DNA from 3 places in the Streptomyces sp. NPDC059832 genome. Region 1 is predicted to be linked to each of the others. Evidence: riboswitches for the same ligand, from Rfam matches in the RefSeq annotation. Region 1 holds a riboswitch; each other region holds the start of a gene.

What was found. Region 1 has a riboswitch for thiamine pyrophosphate ahead of thiC (phosphomethylpyrimidine synthase ThiC). Riboswitches for the same ligand answer to the same signal wherever they lie in the genome.
Region 2: another riboswitch for thiamine pyrophosphate. It lies ahead of thiO (glycine oxidase ThiO); the one in region 1 lies ahead of thiC (phosphomethylpyrimidine synthase ThiC).
Region 3: another riboswitch for thiamine pyrophosphate. It lies ahead of ACFV8T_RS31575 (thiamine ABC transporter substrate binding subunit); the one in region 1 lies ahead of thiC (phosphomethylpyrimidine synthase ThiC).

The regions. Positions count from the first base shown of each region.
Region 1 covers NZ_JBHWIY010000033.1:42,422-45,689, reverse strand. The annotation lists gene thiC (phosphomethylpyrimidine synthase ThiC) at 1-1,436, opposite strand, end outside; TPP riboswitch at 1,429-1,562, opposite strand; gene ACFV8T_RS36665 (YibE/F family protein) at 1,633-2,955, shown strand; gene ACFV8T_RS36660 (SsgA family sporulation/cell division regulator) at 3,036-3,268, opposite strand, start outside.
Region 2 covers NZ_JBHWIY010000006.1:173,322-176,589, forward strand. The annotation lists gene ACFV8T_RS13060 (peptide-N4-asparagine amidase) at 1-89, opposite strand, end outside; gene ACFV8T_RS13065 (NAD(P)/FAD-dependent oxidoreductase) at 232-1,488, opposite strand; TPP riboswitch at 1,715-1,827, shown strand; gene thiO (glycine oxidase ThiO) at 1,825-3,009, shown strand; gene thiS (sulfur carrier protein ThiS) at 3,006-3,233, shown strand; gene ACFV8T_RS13080 (thiazole synthase) at 3,236-3,268, shown strand, end outside.
Region 3 covers NZ_JBHWIY010000023.1:88,402-91,669, reverse strand. The annotation lists gene ACFV8T_RS31580 (ABC transporter permease) at 1-698, opposite strand, end outside; gene ACFV8T_RS31575 (thiamine ABC transporter substrate binding subunit) at 848-1,960, opposite strand; TPP riboswitch at 2,034-2,150, opposite strand; gene rlmN (23S rRNA (adenine(2503)-C(2))-methyltransferase RlmN) at 2,206-3,268, opposite strand, start outside.

The sequences.
Region 1 (3,268 bases):
CGGTTGGGCAGGCCGAGGTGCTCCTTCGGCGTGACGTAGCAGAGCATCGCCGTCCCCCACCACGCGATCATCGCCGCGCCGATGCCCGAGGTGATGTGGTCGTACGCCGGTGCGACATCGGTGGTCAGCGGGCCGAGCGTGTAGAACGGCGCCTCCTCGCAGATCTCCTGCTGAAGGTCGATGTTCTCCTTGATCTTGTGCATCGGGACATGGCCCGGCCCCTCGATCATGGTCTGGACGCCGAACCGCTTGGCGACCGTGTTCAGCTCGCCGAGCGTGCGCAGTTCGGCGAACTGGGCCTCGTCATTGGCATCGGCGATCGAGCCGGGACGCAGCCCGTCGCCCAGCGAGTACGTCACGTCGTAGGTCGCGAGGATCTCGCAGAGCTCCTCGAAGTGCTCGTACAGGAACGACTCCTTGTGGTGCGCGAGGCACCACGCCGCCATGATCGAGCCGCCGCGGGAGACGATGCCGGTCTTGCGGCGGGCGGTCAGCGGTACGTACGGCAGGCGCACGCCGGCGTGGACCGTCATGTAGTCGACGCCCTGCTCGGCCTGTTCGATGACGGTGTCCTTGTAGATCTCCCACGTCAGTTCCTCCGCCCGGCCGTCGACCTTTTCGAGGGCCTGGTAGAGCGGAACCGTGCCGATCGGCACGGGGGAATTGCGCAGAACCCACTCACGGGTGGTGTGAATGTTGCGGCCGGTGGACAGATCCATGACGGTGTCGGCGCCCCAGCGCGTCGCCCACGTCATCTTCTCCACCTCCTCCTCGATGGAGGACGTCACCGCGGAGTTGCCGATGTTGGCATTTACCTTCACCAGGAACCGCTTGCCGATGATCATCGGCTCGATCTCGGGGTGGTTGACGTTGGCCGGCAGCACGGCCCGGCCGGCCGCGATCTCCTCGCGCACCACCTCTGGCTCGACGTTCTCCCGGATGGCCACGTACTCCATCTCCGGGGTGATCTCGCCCCGGCGGGCGTACGCGAGCTGGGTCACCGGCTGCCCGTCCCGGCTGCGGCGCGGCAGGCGCGGGCGGCCGGGGAAGACCGCGTCGAGGTTGCGCAGTCCTTCCCCGAGTTCTCGGCTTCCGTCGAGCAGGGGAGACCCCATTCGCGGCGAGGTGTGCTTGAGCCCGTCGTCCTCGGGACGGGCGGGGCGGCCCGGATACTCCTCGGTGTCGCCGCGGGCGACGATCCAGTTCTCCCGCAGCGGTGCGAGCCCGCGGCGGACATCGGTCTCGACGGTGGGATCGGTGTACGGCCCCGACGTGTCGTACAGCGTCACGTCCTTGCCGTTGGTGAGGTGCACCTGACGGACCGGCACCCGGAGGTCCGGGCGCGAGCCCTGGACGTACCCCTTGTGCCAGCCGATGGACTTCCCGGCCTCGTCGCTCTGGTTCGAGGCAGGCGTGCGTGCGTCCGCTGTGGTCATGAGACCTACTCCCTACGCCGGCATTACCCGGTAACAGGTTCGGCGGTCGGCGCAGCCTGTCCCGTACGGACGTACGGATATCAGCGCCCTCTCAGCCCGGTGCTCCGAGCTCCCGCGTGTGCAAAGGTCCCTCCACGCTAGCGCCCCGTCCGGCGTAATGAACAGAGGGCCCGTCCCTTCTTGCGATGATCGGCCGGTGACGTCCCCCCATATCGACCACGAACCGCAGGGCCATCAGCACGGCCACTCGCACAGCCACGGCCCTGCCGCGCCCGTCTCCAAACATCTGCGCAAAGTCATCGCGGCCGTACTGATCCCGTTCGCCACCGTCGTCGTCGTCGGTCTGGTGGCGCTCTGGCCGGGTGGTGCGCCGCCGCACGAGCGGACCGGCGTCGGATTCGACCGGCAGACCCAGCAGGGAAAGGTGGTGAATGTCGACATGGTGGACTGCAAGGCCGTGAACGTGGTCCAGACGCCTGTCGGCGGGGACACCACACCGCCCTCGGGAAGCGGAAAGGCACTGTGCAAGAAGTCCACGATCGAGGTGACTACCGGTCACGACAAGGGCCGGACCTTCACCGAGGTCGTCCCGCCCGACGCGCCGCGTCAGTTGCGCAAGGGTCAGGGCGTGGTCGTGGCGTACGCCCCCGACGCACCCCATGATCTGCAGTATTCGGTGACGGACGTGAACCGGAAGTTCCCGATGGCCCTGCTGGCCGGGATCTTCGCCCTGGTCGTGGTCGCGGTGGGCCGCATGCGCGGGGTGATGGCGCTGGTCGCGCTCGCCGTGTCCTTCGCCGTGCTGACCCTGTTCATCCTCCCGGCCATTCTTCAGGGCTCGAATCCGCTGCTCGTCGCGGTGGTCGGGGCCAGTGCGATCATGCTGATCGCCCTCTACATGTGCCACGGCCTGACCGCCCGCACCTCGGTCGCGGTGATCGGCACGCTGATCTCGCTGCTGCTGATCGGGCTGCTCGGCTCGCTCTTCATCGGCTGGGCGAGCCTGACCGGCAACACCGACGACAACACCGGCCTCATCCATGGCCTGTACCCGCACATCGACATGAGCGGTCTGCTGCTGGCCGGTGTCATCATCGGTTCGCTCGGCGTCCTCGACGATGTGACCGTGACCCAGACATCGGCGGTCTGGGAACTGCACCAGGCGAACCCGACGTTGGGTGTGCGGGGCCTCTACCGGGCAGGCATCAGGATCGGACGCGACCACATCGCCTCGGTCGTCAATACGCTGGTGCTCGCCTACGCGGGCGCCGCAATGCCGTTGCTGCTGCTGTTCTCCATCGCGCAGAGCAGCGTGGGGACGGTGGCCAACAGCGAGCTGGTGGCGGAGGAGATCGTACGAACGCTGGTCGGCTCGATCGGACTGGTCGCCTCGGTGCCGGTGACGACGGTGCTCGCTGCGCTGGTCGTCTCCGCGGACCGCACAGGGCTCGGCGCGGAAGCCGGAGCTTCGGCACCCGTACGGGCCGGGAAAGGCCGTCGTCGTAGGACGAAGCCTTGAACGTCCCCGCCAGGTGAACAATTCACCCATTCGGCAGGTGCCGTGTTCGACCGGCGAGCCGGTCGGCGGCGCCGTTCTTGTCAGCCGGCGTTCTGTTCCTCGGCAAGGATCCGGCCCAGGGCGTCCTCCAGGTTGCCCTCGAAGTCACCCAGCGTGCACTCCTGCCCGAGCGGCACAAGCTTGTCGGTCCGGTCGAGAAACGCCACAAGTGGTGCCGTACCGGCCCTGAAGAGGGCCCGGTCCTCGCCGACCTGGAGCCGGATATGTACGTCGGAAAGCCCCTCGGGCTCGGTGGGTCCGATGTGCACATCAC
Region 2 (3,268 bases), on a different contig from region 1:
GGGGCGACGAGCGCGCCGCCGGCCAGGGCGATCGAGGCCGAGGCCACGGAGATCCTGCGCAGGACGCGGACCCATCTGTGTCGGGACATGTACTTCCTTCGGGAAACGAGTCGGTGATCCCGATTCAGTGATCCGGAATCGGTGATCCAAAAGATGTACAGTGCACCAATTTCGGCCGCCGTCCAAGGGGCCGCCCGCATACCGGACACTCCGCACGCCCCGCGGGCCCCGCTACTGACGGATCGTCGACTTCAGCGGTACGGAGGGGTCGGCGGCCCGCGCCGGATCGAGCCGCGCCCCCGCCTCGATGAGCTTGCGCCCCTGCGCCAGATCGCGCGGCCGGCCGACGGCGAGAACCGCGACCAGCACGCCCTCGCGCAGCCAGCACACCGACCAGGCGGCTTCGGCCGGATCGCCGCGCCACAGCAGGGTGTCGGCGCTCCCGTGGTGGCCCGCGTACTGCACGAACCGGTCGAACTGCTCGGACCAGAAGTACGGCACGGGGTCGTAGGTCATCGGCGCCGGGCCGTCGGCGGCGGCTGCCCCGATGATGTTGGCGGCGGCGGTGCGCGGGCCCTGGAGCGCGTTGTCCCAGTGGTGGACGAGCAGGCGTTCGCCGTACCGGGCGGAGGGGAACGAGGCGCAGTCGCCGACCGCGTACACATCGGGCAGCGAGGTGCGCAGCGCCCCGTCGGCGGTCACCGATCCGTCGGGGCCGAGCGCGATGCCGGAGCCGGCCAGCCAGCCGGTGGCGGGCCGGGCGCCGATTCCGACGACGACCGCTCCGGCCGGGACCGTACGGCCGTCCGCGAGGACCACCCGGCCCGGCTCGATGCGGGCGACCCGGGCTCCGGTGAGGAGTTCGGCGCCGCTCTCCGCGTACCAGGCGGCCATCGGGGCCGCGACCTCCGCGGGCAGCGCGCCCGCGAGGGGGCGGTCGGCGGCCTCGACGACGGTGACCGCGCAGCCCGCGGCACGGGCCGCGGTGGCGAACTCGGCACCGATCCAGCCCGCGCCGACGACCACGACGCCGTGCTGCTCGTCGAGGACCGGCCGCAGGCGTGCCGCGTCGTCGAGGGTGCGCAGCAGATGGACGCCGGGGACGCCCTCGGACCCGGGCAGGACGACCGGTTCGGCACCGGTCGCGATCACCAGGACGTCGTAGGGAACGGGTCCCGACAGGGTGTCCAGCTCATGCGCCGCGGGCCGCACACCGGTGACGTCGCGGCCCAGTCGCAGATCGATCTCCAGCGCCTCGAAGTCGATGTCGAAGGCGGAGTCCTCGGCCTTGCCGAGGAGCACCGCCTTGGACAGCGGAGGCCGGTCGTAGGGCTGATGCGGTTCGGCGCCGATCAGGGTGACGGGGCCGGTGAAGCCCTGCTCCCGTAGGGCCACCGCGGTCTGCACCCCGGCCATGCCCGCACCGACGATGACGACGCGGCGTCCCGCCCGCCGTTCCGGCTGCTCCGACTGCTGCTGCTCGCTCACCTGTACACCTTAAGCACCTGATAGATCGTCAGGAAAGGGTGCGTTCTCCGACCGCGCTCGTCCCACCGCCCTCCTGCGACTCCCACGGGGAGGAGGTCGGGGGTGCCGCCGGTCCGGGTGCCGACCCGGCCGGCCACCGGTGACAGGGCGAATCCGCCGGGCGAACGGGCCACGGCGGCCGCTCCCTTACCGGGCCGGGGGGGGACGGGGTTTAGGGTGGCCGACGTAAAGCACTCGCGGGAGCCCGGACGCACCGGGCTGAGAGGGAGGCTGGGCGGCCTCCGACCGTACGAACCTGATCCGGGTCATGCCGGCGAAGGGAGGGGCTGGAAGCCCATGCGTTCTTCTCGGAACGGAAACGGATCCGATGTCCTGGTCATCGGGGGCGGGATCATCGGCCTGGTGATCGCCTGGCGGGCCGCGCAACGCGGACTGCGCACCGCGGTCGCCGACCCCGAACCGGGTGGCGGGGCCGCCCGGGTGGCGGCCGGCATGCTGGCCGCCGTCACCGAACTCCACTACGGCGAACAGCTCCTGCTGGGCCTCAACGTCGCCTCCGCCGCCCGCTATCCGGCCTTCGCGGCCGAGCTGGAGGCGGCGAGCGGGCAGGAAACCGGCTTCCGCGCCTGCGGCACCCTGGCCGTCGCGCTGGACTCCGACGACCGCGCCCATCTGCGGGACCTGCACGCCCTGCAGCGGCGTTCGGGCCTGGAGTCGGAGTGGCTCACCGGCCGTGAGTGCCGCCGGCTGGAGCCTATGCTCGCGCCGGGCGTCCGCGGCGGTCTGCGGGTCGACGGCGACCACCAGATCGATCCCCGCCGGCTGGCCGCCGCCCTGCTGACCGCCTGCGAGCGGGCCGGGGTGGTCTTCCACCGCGGCTGGGTGGAGCGCCTGAGCGTGGTGGGCGACCGGGCCGCCGGAGCGGTGCTCGCCGCGGGCACGGAGCTCGCGGCCGACCAGGTCGTGCTCGCCGCGGGCAGCCTCAGCGGCCGGCTGCCGGGGCTGCCGGACGAGGTCGTGCCGCCGGTCCGGCCGGTGAAGGGCCAGGTGCTGCGGCTGACCGTGCCGGCCCCGTACGCACCGTTCCTGAGCCGGACGGTACGGGCCGTGGTCCGGGGCAGCCATGTCTATCTGGTGCCGCGCGAGAACGGCGAACTGGTCGTCGGCGCCACCAGCGAGGAGCTGGGCTGGGACACCACCGTCACCGCGGGCGGCGTCTATGAGCTGCTGCGGGACGCCCACGAGCTGGTACCCGGCATCACCGAGCTGCCGCTCACCGAGACCCTGGCCGGCCTGCGCCCCGCCTCCCCCGACAACGCCCCGCTGCTCGGCCCCACCGCCCTGCCCGGCCTCCACCTCGCCACCGGCCACCACCGCAACGGGGTGCTGCTCACCCCCATCACCGGTGACGTCATGGCGGAGCTCCTCACCGGCGGCGAGCCGCCCGAGCCGGCCCGCCCCTTCACCCCGCGCCGTTTCCCGTCCGCCGCCGCCCCCGTACGTCAGGAGCAGCCCGCATGACCGCCGAGCCCGTACCCCCCGCCGTGTCCGTGTCCGTGAACGGCGAGGTGCGGCTCCTCGCCGCGGGCACCACCCTGGACACCCTGGTCGCCACCCTGACCGCCGCGCGCTCCGGCGTCGCGGCCGCCGTCAACGAGACCGTCGTACCGCGCGGCCAGTGGTCCGCCGCCGCACTCCGCGACGGGGACCGCGTCGAGGTCCTGACCGCGGTCCAGGGAGGCTGACCATGCCGGACGACCTCTTCACCCTCGGCGACACC
Region 3 (3,268 bases), on a different contig from region 1:
AGCGTCAGCACGGCGGCCGTCGGCAGGGCGAGCAGCTGCGCGGTCTGCCGGTAGATCTCCACCTCCAGCGTGGAGTACCCCGGACCGCCGAGGATCTGCACGACTCCGAAGGAGGTGAAGGTGAAGAGGAAGACCATCAGCGCGGCCGCGGCCACCGCGGGTGCGAGGGCCGGCAGGGTGACCAGCCGCCAGGCGGCGAACCGCCCCGCGCCCAGCACTCTGGCGGCCTCCTCCTGCCGGGGGTCGAGCTGGGCCCACAGCCCGCCGACCGTCCGTACGACCACCGCGTAGTTGAAGAAGACATGGGCGAGCAGAATCGCCCAGACGGTGGTGTCGAGCCGTACGCCCCAGAGCTGGTCGAGGAATCCACCGCGTCCCAGCAGCGCCAGGAAGGCCGTCCCCACGACCACGGTCGGCAGGACGAACGGCACCGTGACGACCGCCCGCAGCAGTTGTTTGCCGGGGAAGTCGAAGCGGGCGAAGACATAGGCGCCGGGCAGCGCGATCAGCAGGGTCAGCGCGGTCGAGGCGAGCGCCTGCCAGCTGGTGAACCAGAGGACGTCGCGGATGTCCGGCCGGGTCAGCACCTCGCCGATCCGGCCGAACTGCCAGACGCCGTCAGCTTTCAGGCCGCGGCCGACGATCGCGGCGACCGGGTAGGCGAAGAACAGCGCGAAGAACGCGACGGGCACGGCCATCAGGCCGAGCCGCACCGCGCTCCCGCGCCGGGCCTTCGCACGGGCCGACCGCGCGTGCGCCGACCGGTCCCGAGGAGCCTTCCCGCCCTCGCCGCCCTCGCCGTTCCCGCCGTTCCCGCTCGCGTCCGGTCCGCGTACGGGACTCTTCGTTACTTCACTACGAGCGAGGACCACGACTGGACCCACTGCTCACGGTTCTTGGCGATCAGGTCCGGGGCGACGGTCGTCGGCCGGTCCACCGTCGCGCCGAACTTCGTGAAGAGCTCCGGCAGCTTCGCATCCTTGGCGACCGGGTTCACGAACATGTTGAGCGGCATGTCCTCCTGGAACCTCTTGCTGATCAGAAAGTCCAGCAGGGCCTTGCCGCCCGCCTCGTTCTTCGCGCCCTTCAGCAGGCCCGCGAACTCGATCTGGCGGAAGCAGGTCCCGGTGGCGACACCGGTCGGCGCCTTCGCCGGCTGCGGCTTCGCGTACAGCACCTCGACGGGCGGGCTGGAGGCGTACGAGACGACGAGCGGCCGGTCGGCCTTGGCCTTCTTGCCGCCCGCGGAGCCGGAGAACTCCTCGTCGTACGCCTGCTCCCAGCCGTCGACGACCTTGACGCCGTTGCTCTCCAGCTTCTTCCAGTAGTCCTGGTAGCCCTTCTCCCCGTACGTGGCGATGGTGCCGAGGAGGAAGCCGAGGCCGGGCGACGAGGTCCCGGCGTTCTCGGTGACGAGAAGGTCCTTGTACGCGGGCTTCGCCAGGTCGTCGAAGGACTGCGGCGGCGCGAGCTTCTTGTCGGCGAAGTACTTCCTGTCGTAGTTGACGCAGATGTCGCCGGTGTCGATCGGGGTGACCCGGTGCGCGTCCGCGTCGAGCCGGGTGTCTGCCGCGACCCGGTCGATGCCCTTCGCCTCGTACGGCGTGAAGAGCCCGCTGTCGAGGGCGCGGGAGAGCAGCGTGTTGTCGACACCGAAGAACACGTCGCCGCGCGGGGAGCCCTTGGTCAGGATCTCCTGGTTGAGCGCGACACCCGCGTCACCGCTCTTCAGCACCTTGACGGTGTAGCCGGTCTCCTTGGTGAACTCCTTCAGTACGTCCGTGGAGGCGTTGAAGGAGTCATGGCTGACGAGGGTCACGGTCTTGGAGCCCGAGCCCTTCGTGCCGCCGGAACCGGAGGCCGAGTCGTCGGAACTCCCGCACCCGGCGAGTGCGGTGACGCCGAGTGCGGCGGCGACGGCCGATGCCGCGAGCTGCCTGGTCCTGCGCGTGGTGCTCATTGTGGATTCCTCCTGGGTTTTGGCCAGGAAGAGACGCGGCCCCGCCCGCGAAAAGCGGGCAGGGCGCAACAGCATGAGTTGATGACCGAACTTCCTACCCGGAATGACCCGGGCGAGGTTCAGAGGGTCTGCGGCCGACCTGTCCTCGGTGCCGCACTCTCAGCGCTGTGGCGCTCCCCTGTCGGAATATGAAGTTGATTTCGGGCCCAGGCTACACGGGCCTCGGCGCCTGTCCGGGAGTGGCCTCAGCGCTCGGCCGCCGCCAGCTGCCCGCAGGCCCCGTCGATCTCCTGGCCACGGGTGTCCCGCACGGTCACCGGCACCCCGTGGGCCGCAATCGCCTCGACGAACGCCTTCTCGTCCTCGGGGCGCGAGGCGGTCCACTTGGAACCGGGCGTGGGGTTCAGCGGGATCAGGTTGACGTGGACCCGCTTGCCCTTGAGGAGCCGGCCGAGCCGGTCACCGCGCCACGCCTGGTCGTTGATGTCACGGATCAGCGCGTACTCGATGGAGATGCGGCGACCGGACTTCTCCGCGTACTCCCATGCGGCGTCCAGCACCTCGCCCACCTTCCACCGCGTGTTCACGGGGACGAGGGTGTCACGCAGCTCGTCGTCCGGCGCGTGCAGCGAGACGGCCAGACGGCACTTGAAGCCCTCGTCCGCGAAGCGGAGCATCGCGGGCACCAGGCCCACGGTGGAGACGGTGATCCCGCGCTGCGAGAGCCCCAGCCCGTCCGGCTCGGGGTCGGTCAGCCGGCGGATCGCGCCGACCACCCGGTTGTAGTTGGCGAGCGGCTCGCCCATGCCCATGAAGACGATGTTGGAGAGCCGCGCCGGACCGCCGGGGACCTCCCCGTCGCGCAGCGCCCGCATCCCGTCGACGATCTGGTGGACGATCTCGGCGGTCGACAGATTGCGGTCGAGACCGGCCTGCCCCGTCGCGCAGAACGGGCAGTTCATCCCGCATCCCGCCTGCGAGGAGATGCACATCGTCACCCGCTCCGGGTAGCGCATCAGGACGGACTCGACGAGCGTCCCGTCGTGCAGCTTCCAGAGCGTCTTTCGGGTGGTGTCGTCGTCGCAGCTGATGTGGCGGACCACCGACATCAGGTCGGGGAACATCGCCTCGGCGAGCTTGTCCCGCGATCCGGCCGGGATGTTGGTCCACTCGGCCGGGTCGTGCGCATACCGCGCGAAGTAGTGCTGCGAGAGCTGCTGGGCGCGGAACGGCTTCTCGCCGATCGCGGCGACGGCTTCCTTGCGCTCGGCGGGCGTGAGGTCGGCGAGGTGCCGCGGCGGCTTCTTG